Regions from separate parts of the Alteromonas sp. 14N.309.X.WAT.G.H12 genome, predicted to be linked through region 1. Evidence: riboswitches for the same ligand, from Rfam matches in the RefSeq annotation. Region 1 holds a riboswitch; the other holds the start of a gene.

What was found. A riboswitch is a leader RNA that binds a small molecule or an ion and turns the genes downstream of it on or off. The one in region 1 is predicted to bind thiamine pyrophosphate.
Region 2: another riboswitch for thiamine pyrophosphate. It lies ahead of V5298_RS17895 (TonB-dependent receptor); the one in region 1 lies ahead of thiC (phosphomethylpyrimidine synthase ThiC).

The regions. Positions count from the first base shown of each region.
Region 1 is NZ_JBAHZB010000002.1:48,917-53,133, forward strand. Features, by position in the region: gene feoB (ferrous iron transporter B) at 1-1,493, opposite strand, end outside; gene V5298_RS01665 (FeoA family protein) at 1,533-1,766, opposite strand; TPP riboswitch at 1,976-2,090, shown strand; gene thiC (phosphomethylpyrimidine synthase ThiC) at 2,202-4,079, shown strand; gene thiE (thiamine phosphate synthase) at 4,083-4,217, shown strand, end outside.
Region 2 is NZ_JBAHZB010000115.1:5,126-9,342, reverse strand. Features, by position in the region: gene V5298_RS17895 (TonB-dependent receptor) at 1-2,009, opposite strand, end outside; TPP riboswitch at 2,064-2,166, opposite strand; gene V5298_RS17890 (PEP-CTERM sorting domain-containing protein) at 2,303-2,959, opposite strand; cyclic di-GMP riboswitch class I at 3,005-3,088, opposite strand; gene V5298_RS17885 (helix-turn-helix domain-containing protein) at 3,283-4,217, shown strand, end outside.

The DNA.
Region 1 (4,217 bases):
ATTGGCGCAAAGACAGGTTCAATCCAGTGACCAATTTGCCCCAACCAACTATCTTGTAATGTACTGCCTAGCGGGAAATAACCGAGAACCCAAATACCCATAGACACCATAAAGATAACCGGTGCAGCGCGACGTATAAACTGAATACCACTGTTGAGAACTCGGTTAAACAACGGCTTCCAATGGGGTAAGCGGTAGCTAGGTAACTCCAGAATAAACGGCATGTCTGATTCTTCTAAATCCGGTGGCAAAAAGCGGGTAAGTAACTGACTCACCACCAGCGCCATCACAATGCCGAAAAAGAACAAGCCAAAAAAGGCAGCACCCTGTAAATCGAAAATACCTAAGAAGGTGCCATCCCGGGGAATTAACACCGCCACCAGCAAGGCATAAACAGGCAAACGGGCAGAACATGACATCAAAGGTATGGTCATCATGGTAATTAAGCGTTTGCGCGGAGACTCAATGGTACGCGCGGCCATAATGGCCGGAATTGCACAGGCATGCCCCGATAAATAGGGAATAAAGCTACGGCCAGATAATCCAAAGAAACTTAACGGCCTATGGCACACCAACGCCGCCCGCGCCAAATAGCCACTGTCTTCCAGCAAACCAATAACAAAAGTCAGCACCATGATTTGCGGCACAAATACCAGAAACGAACCGAACCCACCGAAAATAGCGTCGTTTAGAAAATCAGAGAGGATCCCGTCTGGAAACAGGGATGTGACCATGACGGCAAGTTCGCCAATACCATTTTCCACGCCGTCCATTAAGGGTGTGGCCAAGGTAAATACGCTTTGAAACAGCACAAACATCATGGCAAGAAAGATAATCGACCCCATCACACTGTTTAGCATGAAGCGATCCATTTTATTCTGGTTGGTCAGCACAATGTCGGTGTGAATGCCATAGGAAGATGCCAATTCACGACTGCGCGCCGAGGCTTTTTGGTGTGGCTTTAACGTACGCGTAGGTACGCTGGATTCGGGCGATGCCGCCACAGACAACATGGCTTGTTTAAACTCATGCAAACCATCAAGCGAACGGGCAGACAATGCCAAAACCTGGCTACCCAGTGCATTCGACAAGGCCTCGGTGTCGATATCCTCACCGATACGCCGTAATTCATCGATAAAGTTTAAAGCAAAGATCATGGCCTTGTTGTGCTCTTTGGCCAACTGCTGAACTTGCAGTCCCAGCACCAAACTGCGTTCTAAACGCGTGGCATCCAACAAACAAACCACCAAGGCGGTGTTGTCATCGGCAATGGCGGAGGTAATTTCCTTTATAGCGATTTCTTCGTCTCGGCTTAACCCATTTAACGTGTAGGTACCGGGTAAATCCACAAGGTTATAATCCTCGCAGCGACCGTGTTTAACTTCTACCGTCACACCGGGGTAATTAGCGACTTTTTGGCGCATCCCTGTGAGCTGATTAAATAATAAGGTTTTGCCTGTGTTGGGTTTCCCCACCATTAGAATACGTTGCATATAAGAAGACTTTCCTGTTACTGCTAAAGCAAGGCTTACTTAGTGACGAGCATGCACATGAATGTGTTGCGCCAACTCTTTTTCCACAGCAAATACGCTGCCGCCGAGTTGAATGATAATTGGACCGCCCCAAGGTCCTTTGCGCAAGCAGAAAACTTCCTGCGCGGTTTCTAACCCCATTTCAGCCAATCTAGCTGTAACTTTTTCGTGAAGATCAGGAGTCAGGGATGCAACGGTAGCCCGTTGCTGAGCTGGCAATTCCCAAAGTGTCATAATTTTTCTCTTTACTGCGCCGAAGGGTTGGGCGCAGAAGTTTTACGCCATACGCCATGAAATAGCAATAATTTTCATTCAGGTTATCAAAACCTGACCACCTACACCAGACACTCACCGACTAAGTTGCCGAAGATTCAGACTAACAACCTATTTTTTGTCTACAAACAAGGCTTGTCATGACCGGTCAACTACGCTTATAGTAAACACAGAACTTGTCGGAGTGCTTCGTCTTCCAGTTGGAAGCAAGCTGAGACCGTTAGAACGGGATCCGTAGAACCTGATCAGGCTAATACCTGCGAAGGGAACAAGAACGCAACACAGCTTTACACCCAAATCGTCTTCCACATCTGTTTTGGGTTTTCGCCTCATGTGTTGTCCCTTGTATACACTCCTGACAAGCATTTACTCTTTGAACACAAAGGAATTAATGCTATGTCAACACGACGTCAAAAGCGCGAACAAGCGCAACAATTTATCGCCTCATTAAAAGGCCAGGCTTTCCCTAACTCCCGCCGTCATTACGAAACCAACGCAGATGAAACGGTGCAAGTTCCCATGCGCCTCATTGATCAATCGCCCACCCCACTAAGCGACGGTCAATTTGAAACCAACCCGCCGATTCCCGTGTACGATGCTGCCGGTGTATTTGGTGATCCCGATGTTCAGGTAGACGTGACAAAAGGGATCCCTGCAATTCGAAATGCCTGGATCGAAGAAAGAGCAGACACCCGCTCCATCGCCAAGTCCGAATCCAGCTTCACGCAGGTACGGGATGCCGATATCACCACCGAATCCATTCGTTTTCAGGCGAAACCAATTACCCGTAAAGCCAAAGTCGGCCACAACGTTACCCAACTGCATTATGCCCGCAACGGCATTGTTACCCCGGAAATGGAGTTTATTGCCATTCGGGAAAACATGGGCCGAGCAGCCATACAAGACGAGCTTTTGCAGCAGCAACATCCCGGTGAAGATTTTGGTGCCCGCATTCCTGAAGTCATCACCCCAGAGTTTGTGCGCGAAGAAGTGGCCGCAGGACGTGCCATTATTCCAGCCAATATTAACCACCCTGAAGCCGAGCCCATGATCATCGGGCGCAATTTTCTGGTAAAGGTAAATGCGAACATTGGTAATTCGGCGGTGACCTCGTCCATTGAAGAAGAAGTGGAAAAGCTGGTGTGGGCAACACGCTGGGGCGCTGACACCGTGATGGATTTATCCACCGGTCGCAACATTCACGAAACCCGTGAGTGGCTGTTACGAAATAGCCCGGTTCCCATTGGCACCGTGCCCATTTATCAGGCGTTAGAAAAAGTCAACGGCGTTGCCGAAGATCTCGACTGGGCCATATTTCGCGACACACTGATAGAACAAGCCGAACAAGGGGTGGATTACTTTACCATTCATGCTGGTGTACGCTTGCCCTTTGTTCCTATGACAGCAAACAGAGTAACGGGCATTGTCTCCCGTGGCGGCGCAATCATGGCCAAATGGTGTTTGTATCATCACAAAGAAAGCTTCTTGTATGAACACTTCCATGAAATTTGCTTAATTTGCGCCGCCTATGATGTAAGTTTGTCGCTGGGCGACGGCTTGCGCCCGGGCTCCATTGCAGATGCCAATGACGAGGCTCAGTTTGCCGAATTACGCACCTTAGGCGAACTGACCCAAATTGCCTGGCAATACGATGTACAGGTAATGATTGAAGGCCCGGGCCATGTGCCGATGCACCTGATTAAAGAAAATATGGAAGAGCAGCTTCACCATTGCCACGGCGCGCCCTTTTATACCCTTGGCCCACTCACCACCGATATTGCCCCAGGTTATGATCATTTCACCTCAGGTATTGGCGCGGCCATGATTGGCTGGTACGGCTGTGCCATGCTCTGTTATGTAACCCCCAAAGAGCACCTTGGCCTGCCCGACAAAGAAGACGTAAAACAAGGGTTAATTACCTATAAAATTGCTGCCCACGCCGCTGATTTAGCCAAAGGACACCCGGGCGCACAAATTCGTGATAACGCCATGTCTAAAGCCCGGTTTGAATTTAGATGGGAAGATCAGTTTAACCTGGCGTTAGATCCCTACACCGCCCGCAGCTATCATGACGAAACCCTGCCCCAAGCCGCTAACAAGGTGGCCCATTTTTGTTCCATGTGCGGGCCCAAATTCTGCTCCATGAAGATATCCCAGGAAGTGCGGGATCAAGCCAATGCCAAAGCACAGGCAGAAGGGATGGAGGAAATGGCAGAAAAATTCTCTGCTCAAGGAAACCAACTGTATGTTGATGCCGCCAAAGCCGGAGCCTAAGCAATGAAAACGGTTCTTTTAATTGGTGGCATCGACAGTAGCGGTGGCGCGGGGCTGGCACAAGATGTTCGGGCCAATTGCGATGGCCAGTTACACACAGTCACCGTTTGTACCCTGGTATCGGCGCAATCTCATACC
Region 2 (4,217 bases), on a different contig from region 1:
AGTTGGTAATAAGGTTCATCAAAAGCATACGCGTCTCTTGGATCATTACTGAATCCGCCAAAGCCTCGGGTATAATAGGTTTTGTCGAACATATTTTTCACCCACAATGAGGTACGCCAATCGCCTGCCACCCAACTCACATCGGTATTAAATAAAGTGGTTGCCGGTGATGTCACATCATGACCATCTGAGAACCGGTACTCATCTTTAAAATCCATATCAAATTGCCACACCAAATGTTCAGTAATCCACCATTCGCTAAAGAGGTTTGCGGTGTAGCGCGGCGCTTGTGCTTGCTGCTGCTTTTCAACCCAACTCCCGTCAGCGGTTTCATAACCTTCAAAGGTTGCGTTTAAGTAACCTAGGCTACCATTGAGTGTCCATACCTCATTCACCTGCCACGTCAGTTCTAACTCGGCGCCTTTGTTCGTGCCCACATCGGCATTGGCAATAATATCCACAAAGGTGGCCGAACCATCTTCACGGGTTTGTACATCAAAATCGCTAATCTGGGTATTTTCCCGATCCATATAAAAAATTGCCGCCCGTGCGATGAGATCTGGCGTAAAGACATGGCCTTTAAAGCCAATTTCATAATTGATGTTATATTCGGCGTCATAAAAGCGACTAGACTCACTGACGTCCTCGTCATAATTGATCCCGGCGCCCTTGTAACCCCGAGAAATACTGGCGTATAAGAAGCGCTCCCCGAACTGATAAGAAAGGGATAATTTGCCGCCCACCATGGTGGCATCATCATCAAAAATGACACTGGCGTTATCCTGATAATCGTAAGCGTAATTCTCTACACGCAACCCACTAGTGAGTATCAGGTTGTCGCTAAGATGGGTATCCAGTTGACCATAGATTGCCGTCGTCGTAGGTTTAAACTCGCTGATAAAATCGCCATCATTGTAGGTATATTCCCGCAATAAATCCTGTTCACTGTGACTATATCGCGCGCCCACCACCCAATCAGTGGAATCATTAAAAAGGCGTTGGTTATCACTGGAAGTGAATCTTAGTTCCGCAGTTTGCTGATCCACCCCGCGATAATACCCATCAAAAGAGGTATAACCTAAGGGATGAAAGCCCGTATAGGTCCAATCTTCATCATAACCGTACTCAAGATTATGACTGGCGTAGGTTAAAATCACTTCCACAAGCCCAGCGCTCGTTTGGTGATATAAGTGACCACTTACTGCGTGGGTAAGTTGGCGATCAAAACCGGGCTCATCAGACAAGGTGTGGCGGTTGTTATCCAACGAAAAGGCATCATAACCATTATCAATGTCATACCACCGATAGTTAACCGCCAGCACCGTATCCTCAGAAGCGTCCCAGTTTAAGGCTAAATGGAAGGCATCTTCATTAATATCATTGGTATCATCCCGCTCTAAGTAGTCATTCTCCATAAAGCCGTCGCTGCTATTATGGACAACGGCAGCGCGGTAGCCGAGGGTGTCGGTGAGCATGCCTCCGTGAGCCCCTTCAACGCGGAACAAGGATGTGTTCCCCGCCGTCATAGATATGTGGCTATCGGTGTTATCCCCTGTAGGCTGGCTGACAAGTTTAACGGCCCCGGCCAGTGCACCGGTGCCGAAAATAGTGGCTTGAGGTCCCCGGTAAATTTCAACTTGCTGGATATCAAACAGTATGCCGGCGGCAGCCAGCCCAGAGAAATCAAAATCATCAACCAGGAAGCTCACCGAGGGATTGATGGGTTCGGCAAATTGACTGCGTTCACCAATACCACGGATTTGGACAAATCGTCCTCTTGAGGCGCCGGTGGCAAAATTCACATTCGGGGCAACATTTAACATGCCATCGATATGATTGGTCTGCCGACTATCTATACGCTGAACGTCGATAACCGATGCGCTAGCACTCAGTTGGGCAAGGGTTGTTTGGCGAAAATCACCAGATACAGTGATATGTTCAATATCTGTTTGGCTTTCTGCAAATGCAGGAGACGCCAACAGTGCGAGAGTGAGTATGCGTGTGTTCATTTAGGATCTCTTTACGTGTAAAAAAGATCCGGCTTTACGGAAGGTATTGAGGCTAAATTATAGATTTACCATCCCTACGCCGGCATTATCCGGATCAGGTTAAAGGGTTCCCATGTTAGGATCTCAGCCGCTTTTCGCGGCACCCCTTGGCCTATTTGTTGTTATCGTCTCTTTGTTTGATAACAACGCACGGCAGTCTACCAACTCTTATGATTGAGTCAAGTTGAAGACTACCGCAGGGAGGATAAAAAAGCCCGCAGTGTGACGTGGCGGGCAATGTGGGCTAAAAAGCCCTATTTTTGGCGTCTAGCGCGCCATCCCATAAACCCTATTCCAAGAAGTATGAGTGACATGGCGGTAGGTTCACTAACTTCTGAAATAGAGGCATTCCGAAAGCGAACAGTCATATCGTTACAACCTGCTGACGCATCGCAATCGTTAATAAAAACGATATCGGTAATAAGGCCGGATAGGTAGTCATCTAAAGTAATGGAAAACGATGCCCACTGAGGTTCAGAGGTGTAAGTGAAATCATCAAGACCAAAATTTTGTGTACCGGCTAATGCAAAGGTGCGAGAGGCATCATAGTTTTGCTCGCCGCCTGAAAAATCCGCCAGCCAAATACCGGCAATTTCAGAGTAGGCGGCAGGATCGTCGTTGGAAGCTTTCATACGAAATTCAAAAGACAATTGGTAACTGCTATTGGCGTTGTCCAAATCCAGGCTTTGAATACCAAAGGCATCGTCAAGATTCAGCGTATACCACGCATTTTCTTGCAGACTTAATACACTTCCAGCATTATTCCAAGTGTAATAATTACCATCACTTTGCTGGTGTGCCGTTAGCGATTGATTTTCAAAATCAATCTCATAGGTATTAATAATATCGGCTTGCGCGGTAAATGCGCAGAATGTAGCCAGCAAAGTTGCAGCTTTCATGCTAAATTTCATAGGAGTTCCTTGAGCAGTGTTTGTCTTTCAATCATCAACAACATGCACTGCAACCCGGCGGTCTTAATGGCGGTGCTAAGATCCGTGGCTTTCCGTCCCTGCCTCACGACAGGTTTGGCGTTTACGCTCTCTTGAAGGTGACGTTTTTCAAGATTGTCGTTACAGGGGAAATGATAAGATGTGAGCATCTGGGTTAACAGGACACTTATGGGCTTTCTTTGCTACAGATCTGTCCATTCAAGGAACACATAGCGCCCTGTAATCGCATTTTTCTTATATGCGTACAGTGCGAATGGAACTCACGTGGATAAACAGGAGAACATGTGCAGTATCAAGGATTATTCTGGTCGGCTATCATACGTGCTTTATTAAGTCTTCGCCGCGATCTCAGCATTAACGATGATAGAGACATCACCATACTCGACAATGTCGCGGCGTTAGAGTCTGGCAATCTGCCCGAAGACACATTAGCCAACGTCATTAAGGCCTTATGCCCGATAAATCATCGTCAGCAACTTAGCCGATCCTTAATTGGTTATTTCGATTTTAATAAAATGAGCAACCTTGTGGTACTGCTCACCGCCAGCAAGCACATTGATGACGCCTTGTGCGTAATGGGAAAACAATACCGTCACTTACTGGGTTCAGCTGCCGATCTAACCATCACTCGGGACAACGACACCACATCCCTTGTATTCAACGTTGGTAAGCACGCCATACTCACTGATATGCGTTGCTATTTTCTGCTCGCTCTTTTTAGGCACCTCGCCGGTAGGAAATTTGATTTTCAGTCCATTAGCCTGCCCTTGAATAATGAAGATCCCTTATTGGCGTCACTAACCAAAGCGACCATAAAACCCAGTTCAAAGCAGGTCACCCTTACCTTTGAGAGTAAATGGCTTACCCATCCATCATTTTTCTATTCTCAATCGATACAAAAAATGTTGAGCAGTACCTTAGAGGAAAAAGATGACGTCCCACTTAAGCAACAAATAAAAGCGGTGTTTCAGCAGGCCGCCAGCCCTGCCCGGATCCGTACAGAATGGGTTGCCAGCCAACTTGGACAGACAGAATCGGCATTGCGCCGTCAGTTGCGCCAGGAATCCATTTCTTTTAGCGCATTACTCAAAGAATTTATACATGATCAATCCTGTCACTTACTGCTAAGTGGCGTCAAAACCGATGATGCAGCCGACCAATTGGGGTTTGCCGACAGACGCTCCTTTGAGCGCAGTTTTAAAGAACATACGGGTATTAG